2 regions of the Streptomyces sp. NPDC029836 genome follow, and region 2 is predicted to be linked to the other one. Evidence: riboswitches for the same ligand, from Rfam matches in the RefSeq annotation. Region 2 holds a riboswitch; the other holds the start of a gene.

Region 1 (5,336 bases), on a different contig from region 2:
GCTGGACTCGCGCAGCGCCTCGCGGGTCTGCGCGTCCCACACGCCGAGCCGCTTCAGCTCGCTCACCAGGTACGCGTTGACCTGGAGGAACTCACCGCTGAGGGTCTCGCGCTTGAAAAGGTTGGAGACCTGCGGCTCGATGCATTCGTACACGCCCGCGATCGAGGCGATCGTCGCCGTGGGCGCGATGGCCAGGAGCAGCGAGTTGCGCATGCCGGTCTTCGCGACGCGGGCGCGCAGGGCGTCCCAGCGCTCGGGCCAGTTCAGCTCGACGTCGTAGTGGTCCGGGTGCAGGACACCGCGGGCGGTACGGGTCTTCTCCCAGGCCGGGAGCGGGCCGCTGCGCTCGGCGAGGTCGCAGGAGGCCTCGTACGCGGCGAGCATGATGCGCTCGGAGAGCTTCGTGGACAGCGCCTTCGCCTCGGGGGAGTCGAAGGGCAGCTTCAGCTGAAAGAAGACGTCCTGGAGGCCCATCGCGCCCAGACCCACCGGACGCCAGCGGGCGTTGGAGCGCCCGGCCTGCTCGGTCGGGTAGAAGTTGATGTCCACCACGCGGTCGAGGAAGGTCACGGCCGTGCGGACGGTCTCGTCCAGGCGCTCCCAGTCGATCTCCCCGCCGTCGGCCCCCCGCACGACGAAGGCGCCCATGTTGATCGAGCCGAGGTTGCAGACGGCCGTCTCGCCGTCGTCGGTGACCTCGATGATCTCGGTGCACAGGTTCGAGGAGTGGACGACCGAGCCCGGCTCGGCGGTCTGGTTCGCCGTGCGGTTGGAGGCGTCCTTGAAGGTCATCCAGCCCTGGCCGGTCTGCGCGAGGGTGCGCATCATCCGGCCGTACAGGTCGCGGGCGGGCATGGTCTTGCGGGCCAGGCCGTCCGCCTCGGCCTTGCGGTAGGCGGCGTCGAAGGCGTCGCCCCACAGGTCCACGAGTTCGGGGACGTCGGCGGGGGAGAACAGCGACCACTGGCCGTCGGAGTTCACCCGGCGCATGAACTCGTCCGGCACCCAGTGCGCGAGGTTCAGGTTGTGCGTGCGGCGCTGGTCCTCACCGGTGTTGTCGCGCAGCTCCAGGAACTCCTCGATGTCCGCGTGCCAGGTCTCCAGGTAGACGGCGGCGGCGCCCTTGCGCCGGCCGCCCTGGTTCACCGCGGCGACGGAGGCGTCGAGGGTCTTCAGGAACGGGACGATGCCGTTGGAGTGGCCGTTGGTGCCGCGGATCAGGGAACCGCGGGCGCGGATGCGGGAGTACGACAGGCCGATGCCGCCGGCGTGCTTGGACAGGCGGGCGACCTGGTGGTAGCGGTCGTAGATCGAGTCCAGCTCGTCCAGCGGGGAGTCCAGCAGGTAGCAGGAGGACATCTGCGGGTGCCGGGTGCCGGAGTTGAAGAGCGTGGGGGAGGACGGCAGGTAGTCGAGGCGGCTCATCAGCCGGTAGAGCGAGGCCACTTCCTCGACGGCCTGGACGCTGTCGTCCGCGGCGAGACCGCAGGCGACGCGCAGCATGAAGTACTGCGGGGTCTCGATGACCTGGCGGGTGATCGGGTGGCGCAGCAGGTAGCGGCTGTGCAGGGTGCGCAGGCCGAAGAAGCCGAAGCGGTCGTCGGCGCCCTCGGCGAGGGCGTGCTCGACCAGCGAGTTCAGCCGGGCGGCGTGGGCCGCGACGAACGCGGCCGTGCGGTCGGCGATCAGGCCCTCGCGGTGGCCGACGGCGACGGACCCGGCGAACGAGGAGGAGCCCTGGCCCGCGGCCTCGTCGGCGACGGCGAGGGTCAACAGCCGGGCGGCGAGGCGGGAGTACGCCGGGTCCTCGGAGATCAGACCGGCCGCGGCCTCGGTGGCCAGCCCGCGCAGTTCGGCCTCGTCGGCGACGGAGCTGCGGCCGCGCAGGGCGGCGGCGGCGACCCGGCCGGGGTCCGTGTCGGGCAGGTCGGCGGTGAGTTCGGTGAGGGTGCGCAGCAGTGCGGTCCCCGGGCCCTCGGGCGCGAGCGCGGCCTCGTTGGCGGACTGGGCGGACTCGGCGCGCGGTGCGGCGGGCGCGATGGTCACGGGGGGAGCTCTCCCTCACTCGGCCCGGTCTTCGACGGGGCGGGGAGAGCGGGCGCACGCGGGAAGGCCACGCACCGGCCCGGACAGGGCAGGCGGTACGTGCACCGCGTGGCGTCCACCGGCCCAACCGCGAGGCCCGGACGTGTCGGCACCCGGTTCGGTCGAGCCGGGCGCGCTGTCGGCAGGTCCTCGGACTTGCGGACGCACCAATGGGTGCACTTCATACCGTTGCGGGACAGTTCCGGATTCGCACCGGATTCCCCTGCGGCGACAGCAGGCATGAGCATACATGTGGGGGCGGCCCGTTGCGGTAGCCCCCACATGTTGTGTCGGGGTGGCTACTGCTCGGGTGCGTACAGCTCCAGGGCGTAGGTGATCAGCGGCACCGTGGGCATCGGGGACCAGTCCCGGGTGGGGGTGCGGACGAAGCCCAGCCGGCCGTACAGCCGGTGCGCGGCCGGCATCTGCGGCTGGGTGGACAGCACCAGCCGGGTCACTCCGGGAAGGGACCTGGCCCGCTCGGCGCAGGCCCGTACGAGGGCCTCGCCGGCGCCCTTGCCCCGGCCGGCGGCGGCCACCGCGAGCATCCGGAACTCGGCCTCGCCGGGGCCGGCTATGTCGGCGAGCGGGCTGCCCGGCGGGGCGAACGTCACACCGCCCAGCAGGCGCCCGTCGAGCACGGCGACGAGCACCTCGCCCTCCCCGGCGCGGCCGGCGACGTCGCGCAGCGCGCGCTCGTAGGAGCCGTCGGGGTTGCCGTCGAGCAGACCGTCCCCGAGGTAGGCCAGCGCGGTGATGTCGCCCAACTCTTCGTACTCGGCGGGGAGCGCCGCCCTGATCGTCATGTCCATGCGTCGAGTGTGCGGGACGGACGCGGGGCCCGGGCGACCCGCTCACGCGGAAGGGCCCCGCCGGGGGTGGCGGGGCCCTTCCCAGGGGTGCTCAGCAGCAGCGGAAGCCCTCGCGGGGGTCCGCCTCGCGGGCGTCGGTGCGGGCCCGTTCGAAGGCGCGGCGGGTCATGACCCCGGCCTGCGGGTCGTGGGCCCGGGCGTGGGCGACGTAGCGGTCGTACGCCGCCTCGCCGGAGAACTCCCGTACGTAGTACCGGGCCTTCGCCAGCGCCTCCCGCAGTCCGCCCACCGCGCGCGCGGTGTTCACGCGACGGGCTCCTTGACCTTGCCGCCGCCGCTGTCGAGGCCGGCCGCCGCCAGTTCGGCCTTCTCCTCGGCCGTGGCGATGAGCCCGGCCGGGGCGACGATCTTCGACTCGGACCACGGGACCTCGGAGAGGCGGACCGACTCGGGGTGGGCGATCGCCCTGAAGCAGGTCCGGCCCGCGTCCACCAGCACGATGATGATGAGGACCGCGAACAGCACCGACAGGACGCCGTCGACCGTGGCGTTGGTGACCACGGTGTGCATCTCGTCCATGGTCTTGGCGGGCGGCAGCACCTTGTCGGCGTCGATGCCCGTCTGGTACTTGTCGCGCTGGGCGAAGAAGCCGACCTTGACGTCCTCGGAGAAGATCTTCTGGTAGCTGGCGGTGAGGGTGACGGCCACGTCCCACGCCAGCGGGACCCCGGTGACCCAGGCCCACTTCAGTCGCCCGGACTTCACCAGCAGGGTCGTGCAGACGGCCAGCGCGACCGCCGCGAGCAGCTGGTTCGCGATGCCGAACAGCGGGAACAGCTGGTTGATGCCGCCCAGCGGGTCCTTGACGCCGACCCACAGGAAGTAGCCCCAGCCGCCGACGACGACGGCGCTCGCGAGCCACACGCCCGGCTTCCAGCTGACGTCCTTGAAGGACTTGTTCACGTTGCCGAGGGTGTCCTGGAGCATGAACCGGCCCACGCGGGTGCCCGCGTCGACCGTGGTCAGGATGAACAGGGCCTCGAACATGATGGCGAAGTGGTACCAGAACGCCTTCATGCCGGCGCCGCCTATGACGGCCGAGAAGATCTCCGACATTCCGAGTGCGAAGGTCGGCGCGCCACCCGTACGGGAGAGCAGGCTGCTCTCCTCCACGTCCTTCGCGGCCTGCGCGAGGGCGTCCGGGCTGATGGCGAAGCCGAAGTTGGAGACGGCCGCGGAGGCGGTCTCGACCGTGGTGCCGATGACGCCGGGGGGCGAGTTCACGGCGAAGAAGAGGCCGGGCTCGATGATGCAGGCGGCGATGACGGCCATGATGGCGACGAACGACTCTGTGAGCATGGCGCCGTAGCCGATGACCCGGACCTGGGTCTCCTTCTGGATCATCTTCGGGGTGGTGCCGGAGGCGACCAGGGAGTGGAAGCCGGACAGGGCCCCGCACGCGATGGTGATGAAGACGAAGGGGAACATCGAGCCGGCGAACACCGGTCCGTCACCCCGTGCCGCGAAGTCGGTGACCGAGGGCATCTGCAGCGTCGGCATCGCGATGACCACGCCCAGCGCCATGAGCGCGATCGTGCCGACCTTCATGAAGGTGGACAGGTAGTCGCGGGGCGCGAGCAGCAACCACACCGGCAGCACCGAGGCGACGAAGCCGTAGGCGATCATCCAGACGACCAGCGTCTCCTTCTCCAGGGTGAAGGTGTCCGCCCAGGAGGACTCGGCGACCCAACCGCCCGCGACGATGGCGAGCAGCAGCAGCGCGACGCCGATGGCGGAGACCTCGGTGACCCGGCCCGGCCGCAGCACGCGCAGGTACACGCCCATGAAGAGGGCGATCGGGATGGTCATGCCGATGGAGAAGACGCCCCAGGGGGAGTGCGCCAGGGCGTTGACGATGACGAGGGCCAGCACCGCCAGCAGGATGATCATGATGGCGAACACGGCGACCAGGGCGGCGGCTCCGCCCACCGGCCCTATCTCGTCCCGGGCCATCTGGCCGAGCGAACGGCCGTCGCGGCGAGTGGAGAAGAACAGCGTCACCATGTCCTGGACGGCGCCGGCGAAGATGACGCCGACGACGATCCAGATGGTGCCCGGCAGGTAGCCCATCTGCGCGGCGAGCACGGGACCGACGAGCGGACCCGCGCCGGCGACGGCCGCGAAGTGGTGGCCGAAGAGCACCCGACGGTCGGTGGGATGGAAGTCGACACCGTTGTCGAGGCGTTCGGCGGGGGTGGCCCGGGTCTTGTCGACCCTCAGGACGCGCCGCGAGATGAAGCGCGCGTAGAAGCGGTAGCCGATGGCGTACGAGCCCAGCGCGGCCGCGAGCAGCCAGGCGGCCGAGATCTCCTCGCCCCGCGAGAGGGCCAGCACGCCCCAGCCGATGGCTCCGATCAGGGCCACGAGCGCCCACACGGC
Region 2 (5,336 bases):
CTGCATCGAGCGCAACGGCATGGCGGCCGTGAAGGCCGTCACCGCCGCGAAGATGGCCATGCGCGGCGACGGCAGCCACAAGGTCTCCCTCGACAAGGTCATCAAGACCATGAAGGAGACCGGCGCGGACATGAAGGTCAAGTACAAGGAAACCGCCCGCGGCGGCCTCGCGGTCAACGTCATCGAGTGCTGACCGGCGCCGACCGGACCTGACCGGCCGGCGGCGATGGTGACGGGCGGAACCACCGCCCGGCGACCGCGCCGCCCGCCGCCGCGCCCCGAGAGCCCGCCCTCCCCGCCGGAGGGCGGGCTCTTCCGCGTACGGAACCAGGGGCGGGGCAGGGGCGTCGCAGGGGGCGGCTACGATCTCGCGTACCGGCGAGGGGGGAAGCGTGGAAACATCGCACTGGGCTCCAAGCCCGCATGCCTCGCGGTCATTCGATGGGCACGAACCGACCGCCCCGACCACGGTCGGGCTGGTCGGACCGGTCACCGCCGCGAGCCCCCGTACGTCAACCCGGACGCGGCCCTGCTGCTGGTCGGCGCGCTCGGCGCCGGGGCGTCCGCCCTGGTCGGCATGCGGCTGCCCGCGGGCGGCGAAGACGGGTCCAGGGGCCCGTCCGGCTCGGGACCTTCGGCGCCCGGCCGGGCCGAGGGGGTCGGCCGGCGTGCCGGAAGGGCCCCGGAAGACCCCGTTCGAGAGGAAGGCTCATCCGTTGCACACCTCCGTCACCGAGCACCGCGTCCTGCCGCTCCGACTGGAGGCGGCGCCCGCGTCCGTCCCCCTGCAGGGGGTCTTCGTCTACCGCACGGACCGGCCGTACGAGCTGGCCGTGGACTTCCGCGGCGCGGGGGTCCACCTGGCGCGCTGGGTGTTCTCCCGGGAGCTGTTGCTCGACGGGGAGGCCACCGCGACGGGCGAGGGGGACATACAGGTGTGGCCCCGCCGACAGGGTTCGGAGCCGCGGGTCCTCCTCGCCTTCAGCAACGGCCTGCAGAACTGCGTGGTCTCCGCCCGCGCCAAGGACGTCCGCGAGCTGTGCCGCCGGATGACCGCCCTGGTCCCGCGCGGGCAGGAGCGCCGCCACTACGACCTCGACGCCGAGGTGAGCGCCCTGCTGGCGCACTGACCGGCCGCCGGGCGCGCCGCGCCGGCCGCGGGCCTCCGCAGCGGGCGGAAACGGGGCGGCGCCGGCGTGCAACCGTGGGCGCCCCTCGGGTGTCCTACCCGATGACAACCCTGTCCCCGTCTCTGAAGAATCGGGGGAACGTCATGCGTCACCTGCTTCGTCCTCGTCGTCGGCGGATCGCGGCCCTGGCCACGGGCGCGCTGCTCACCGCCGGACTCGCGCTCGCCGGTCCGGCCACCGCCGCCTCCGCCGCCGCTTCCACCACCAACACCCAGACTCCGCTCGTCGTGAACGCCCGCTGGGGCGGGCACTGCACCTTCGACCGGATCGTGATCGACCTCCAGGGCTACGTCCCGACGGTCAACGTCAGCCCCGTTCCCAAGCTGGTCTACGACGGCTCGGGCAAGCCCGTGCCGCTGGCCGGGAAGTACTTCCTGGAGATCCGCCTGAACCCGGCCGCGGGGCACGACGACGCGGGCCAGAACGTGTACCAGGGCCCCCGGCTCCAGAAGATCTACCTGTCCAAGCTCAAGGGTCTCGCCATGACGGGCGACTACGAGGGGTACGTGACCTTCGGCGCCGCCTTCGACACCAAGCCGACCTACGGCGTCACCGTCCTGCACAACCCGGAACGGGTCGTGGTGGACGTCTCGCACCCCAACACGTGCTGACCTGACGGGTCCGACGCGCGGTCGGGGGCCCGGGGTGTCGCACACCCCGGGCCCCCTTCGCCGTCACGGGTCGAGGCCGGCCGGGTAGGACGCCCCCGCCCCGGCCGCCATCGGGCCGCACCCGCCCGGGTCACCCCCGCCGGCGGGGCCGGGTTGTTACCGGTCCGCGCGGCCGACTACTGTCAGCGGGCCTTGGTGTTCGGGAAACCGGTGGAAAACCGGTGCGGCCCTCGCCACTGTGATCGGGAAGTCCGGCTCCATTCCTGCGGGAAGCCACTGGGTTCCGCGCGGGAGACCGCACGGCCCCGGGAAGGCGGAGTCAGGGCATCAGTACCCGTGAGCCAGGAGACCGGCCGAGGCGCGTCGTCCATCCACGAGGTGCTGGAGAGGTCTCTCTACTCATGCATATAGCCGAGGGGTTCCTGCCCCCTTTGCACGCGGTCGCCTGGGGCGCCGCATCCGCTCCCTTCGTCGTCCACGGCGTCCGCGCCCTCACCCGCGAGGTGAAGGCCAATCCCGAGAGCACCCTGTTGCTCGGGGCGTCCGGAGCATTCACCTTCGTCCTTTCCGCCCTGAAGATCCCTTCGGTGACGGGGAGTTGCTCGCACCCCACCGGCACCGGACTGGGAGCCATCCTGTTCCGGCCACCGATCATGGCGGTCCTCGGCACGATCACCTTGCTGTTCCAGGCCCTGTTGCTGGCGCACGGCGGGCTCACCACGCTCGGCGCCAACGTCTTCTCGATGGCCATCGCCGGCCCCTGGGCGGGCTACGGGGTCTACCGGCTGCTGAAGAAGTTCGACGTGCCGCTGATGGTGACCGTCTTCTTCGGCGCCTTCTTCGCCGACCTCGTCACCTACTGCGTGACCTCCGTCCAGCTGGCCATGGCGTTCCCGGACCCGGCCAGCGGGTTCGTCGGGGCGCTGGAGAAGTTCGCGGGCATCTTCGCCCTCACCCAGATCCCGCTCGCGATCAGCGAGGGGCTGCTGACGGTGCTCGTGGTGCGGTTGCTGATGCAGTCGAGCAGGTCCGACCTGGTGCGCCTGGGCGTCGCCCGGCTGACCGGTACCACGACGAAGCAGGAGGCGGCGGCCCGATGACCAGGAACGCGAAGATCAACACCCTGCTGCTGCTCCTGGTGGCGGCGCTGGCCGTGCTCCCGCTCGCGCTGGGACTCGGGGACGGCAAGGAGGAGCCGTTCGCCGGCGCCGACGCGCAGGCGGAGGCGGCCATCACCGAGCTGAAGCCGGACTACGAACCCTGGTTCTCCCCCCTGTACGAACCCCCCTCGGGCGAGATCGAGTCGGCCCTGTTCGCCCTCCAGGCGGCGCTGGGCGCGGGCGTGCTCGCGTACTACTTCGGCGTGCGCAAGGGGCGCCGCCAGGGCGCGGCGCTCGCGGCCGGGGCGGACGGCGGGAGCGGGACGGGCGCCGGGACCGGCGCCGACCCGGGTACGGCCGGCGCGGCCGGCGCGGAGCGCTAGCGCGGTGCTGCCGATCGACGTGGCGGCGCACGGCAGTCGCTGGCGCCGCCGCCATCCCCTGGAGAAGGCCCTGCTGGGGCTGGGGCTGACGGTCACCGCCGTGTGCCTGCCGCCCTGGCCCGGCGGGCCGCTGGTCGCCGCGGCGACCCTGGCGGTGCTGCTCGGCCCCGCCGGGGTGGCCGGCCGACAGCTGTGGCGGGCCTTCCGGGTCCCGCTCGGCTTCTGCTGCACGGGCGCGCTGCCGCTGCTGGTGTCCCTGGGCGGCCCGTCGGGATTCGTCTCGCTCGCCCCCGACGGGCCCCGGCACGCCGCCGAGCTGCTCCTGCGCACCTCGGCGGCCTCGCTCGGGGTGCTGCTGTTCGCCTTCACCACCCCGGTCTCCGACGTGCTGCCCCGGCTGGTGCGCGCCGGGGTGCCGGCCCCGGTCGTGGACGTGGCCCTGGTCATGTACCGGATCGGGTTCCTGCTGCTCGACTCCATGGCCCAGGTCCGCCGGGCCCAGGCGGCCCGCCTCGGGCACACGAACCGGGCCGCGGTGTGGCGTTCGCTGGCCGCGCTCGCGGCGACCTCGTTCGTACGGGCCTTCGACCGCGCCGGCCGGCTCCAGGAGGGGCTGGCCGGGCGCGGCTACGACGGCGCGCTGCGGGTGCTCGTCCCCGAGGCGACCCTGTCCCGGCGGTTCCTGGCGGCGTCCGCCGCCCTGCCGGCCTCCCTGGTCGGCCTGACCCTCGTACTGAAGGAGCTGTGTCCGTGACCCCGTTGGTGGAGCTGGTCGGCGCGGGCTACGCCTACGAGGACGGTCCCGCCGTCCTCGCCGGCGTGGACTTCGCCATCGCGCCGGGCCGTGCGCTGGTCCTGCTGGGCCGCAACGGCAGCGGCAAGACCACGCTGATGCGGCTGCTCAGCGGCGGCCTGCGGCCCGGCTCGGGCGAACTGCGGCTGGACGGGGCGGTGGTGGCTTACGACCGGACCGGTCTGACCCGGCTGCGGACGTCGGTGCAGTTGGTGGTCCAGGACCCGGACGACCAGTTGTTCGCGGCCTCCGTCGAACAGGACGTGTCCTTCGGTCCGATGAACCTGGGGCTGGCCGCCCCGGAGGTCCGCGAGCGGGTCGACTCGGCGCTGGCCGCCCTGGACATCACCGCGCTGCGGGACCGTCCCACGCACCTGCTCTCGTACGGGCAGCGCAAGCGCGCGGCCATCGCGGGCGCGGTCGCGATGGCGCCGCGCGTGCTGATCCTGGACGAGCCGACGGCCGGCCTGGACCCGGACGGCCAGGAACGGCTGCTGGACGTCCTGGCGGGGCTGCGGCGGGCGGGCACGACGGTGGTGATGGCCACCCACGACGTGGACCTCGCGGTCCGTTGGGCCGACGACGCGGCCGTCCTGACCCCGGCGGGCATCCGCACCGGGCCGGCGACGGCCCTGCTGTCGGACCCGGAGCTGCTGGCCTCGGCGGGCCTGCGCCAGGCCTGGTCGCCGGCCGTGACGGCCTTCCTGCGCTCCCGGGGCCTGCTGGACGAGGACTCCCCGGGCCCGCGCGTCCCCGAGGCCCTGGCCGCCTGGCGCTGAGCCGCGCCGGGCCTCCCTAGGATGGCGGCATGTCGCTCCCGCACGCCATCCTCACCGCCCTGCTCGAAAGGCCCTCGTCGGGGCTGGAGCTGACCCGGCGGTTCGACCGGTCGATCGGGTACTTCTGGTCCGCGACGCACCAGCAGATCTACCGGGAGCTGGGTCGGCTGGAGGAGGCGGGGCTGATCCGGGCGCTGCCCGGCGAGGTGCCGCTGCGGGGCCGCAAGAAGGAGTACGAGGTACTTCCGGCCGGTGGCGCGGAGCTGGCCCGGTGGGTCGGCGAGAGCCAGGACCCCAAGCCGATGCGGGATCCGCTGCTGCTGCGCATCCGGGCCGCGGGCGTCGTGGGGCCGCAGGGTTTGCTGCCCGAGCTGCGGCGGCATCTGGAGCTGCACCAGGGGCAGTTGGAGACGTACGAGGCCATCGAGGCGAAGGACTTCCCGCCGGGCCGCGACGCCGTCGAGGACCGGCTGCGCCGGC

Evidence for each region. A riboswitch is a leader RNA that binds a small molecule or an ion and turns the genes downstream of it on or off. The one in region 2 is predicted to bind cobalamin.
Region 1: it holds a riboswitch for cobalamin, as region 2 does, so the genes downstream of both, ACZ4XJ_RS18255 (ribonucleoside-diphosphate reductase subunit alpha) here and ACZ4XJ_RS20070 (energy-coupling factor ABC transporter permease) in region 2, are expected to answer to the same signal.

What each region holds. Positions count from the first base shown of each region.
Region 1 covers NZ_JBVHZI010000005.1:384,155-389,490, forward strand. Annotated here, with positions in the region: gene ACZ4XJ_RS18255 (ribonucleoside-diphosphate reductase subunit alpha) at 1-2,046, opposite strand, end outside; cobalamin riboswitch at 2,210-2,333, opposite strand; gene ACZ4XJ_RS18260 (GNAT family N-acetyltransferase) at 2,385-2,897, opposite strand; gene ACZ4XJ_RS18265 (YbdD/YjiX family protein) at 2,989-3,186, opposite strand; gene ACZ4XJ_RS18270 (carbon starvation CstA family protein) at 3,201-5,336, opposite strand, start outside.
Region 2 covers NZ_JBVHZI010000006.1:300,156-305,491, forward strand. Annotated here, with positions in the region: gene ACZ4XJ_RS20055 (L-serine ammonia-lyase) at 1-193, shown strand, start outside; gene ACZ4XJ_RS20060 (SsgA family sporulation/cell division regulator) at 717-1,130, shown strand; gene ACZ4XJ_RS20065 (AMIN-like domain-containing (lipo)protein) at 1,274-1,801, shown strand; cobalamin riboswitch at 1,978-2,173, shown strand; gene ACZ4XJ_RS20070 (energy-coupling factor ABC transporter permease) at 2,203-2,901, shown strand; gene ACZ4XJ_RS20075 (energy-coupling factor ABC transporter substrate-binding protein) at 2,898-3,284, shown strand; gene cbiQ (cobalt ECF transporter T component CbiQ) at 3,289-4,038, shown strand; gene ACZ4XJ_RS20085 (energy-coupling factor ABC transporter ATP-binding protein) at 4,029-4,856, shown strand; gene ACZ4XJ_RS20090 (PadR family transcriptional regulator) at 4,886-5,336, shown strand, end outside.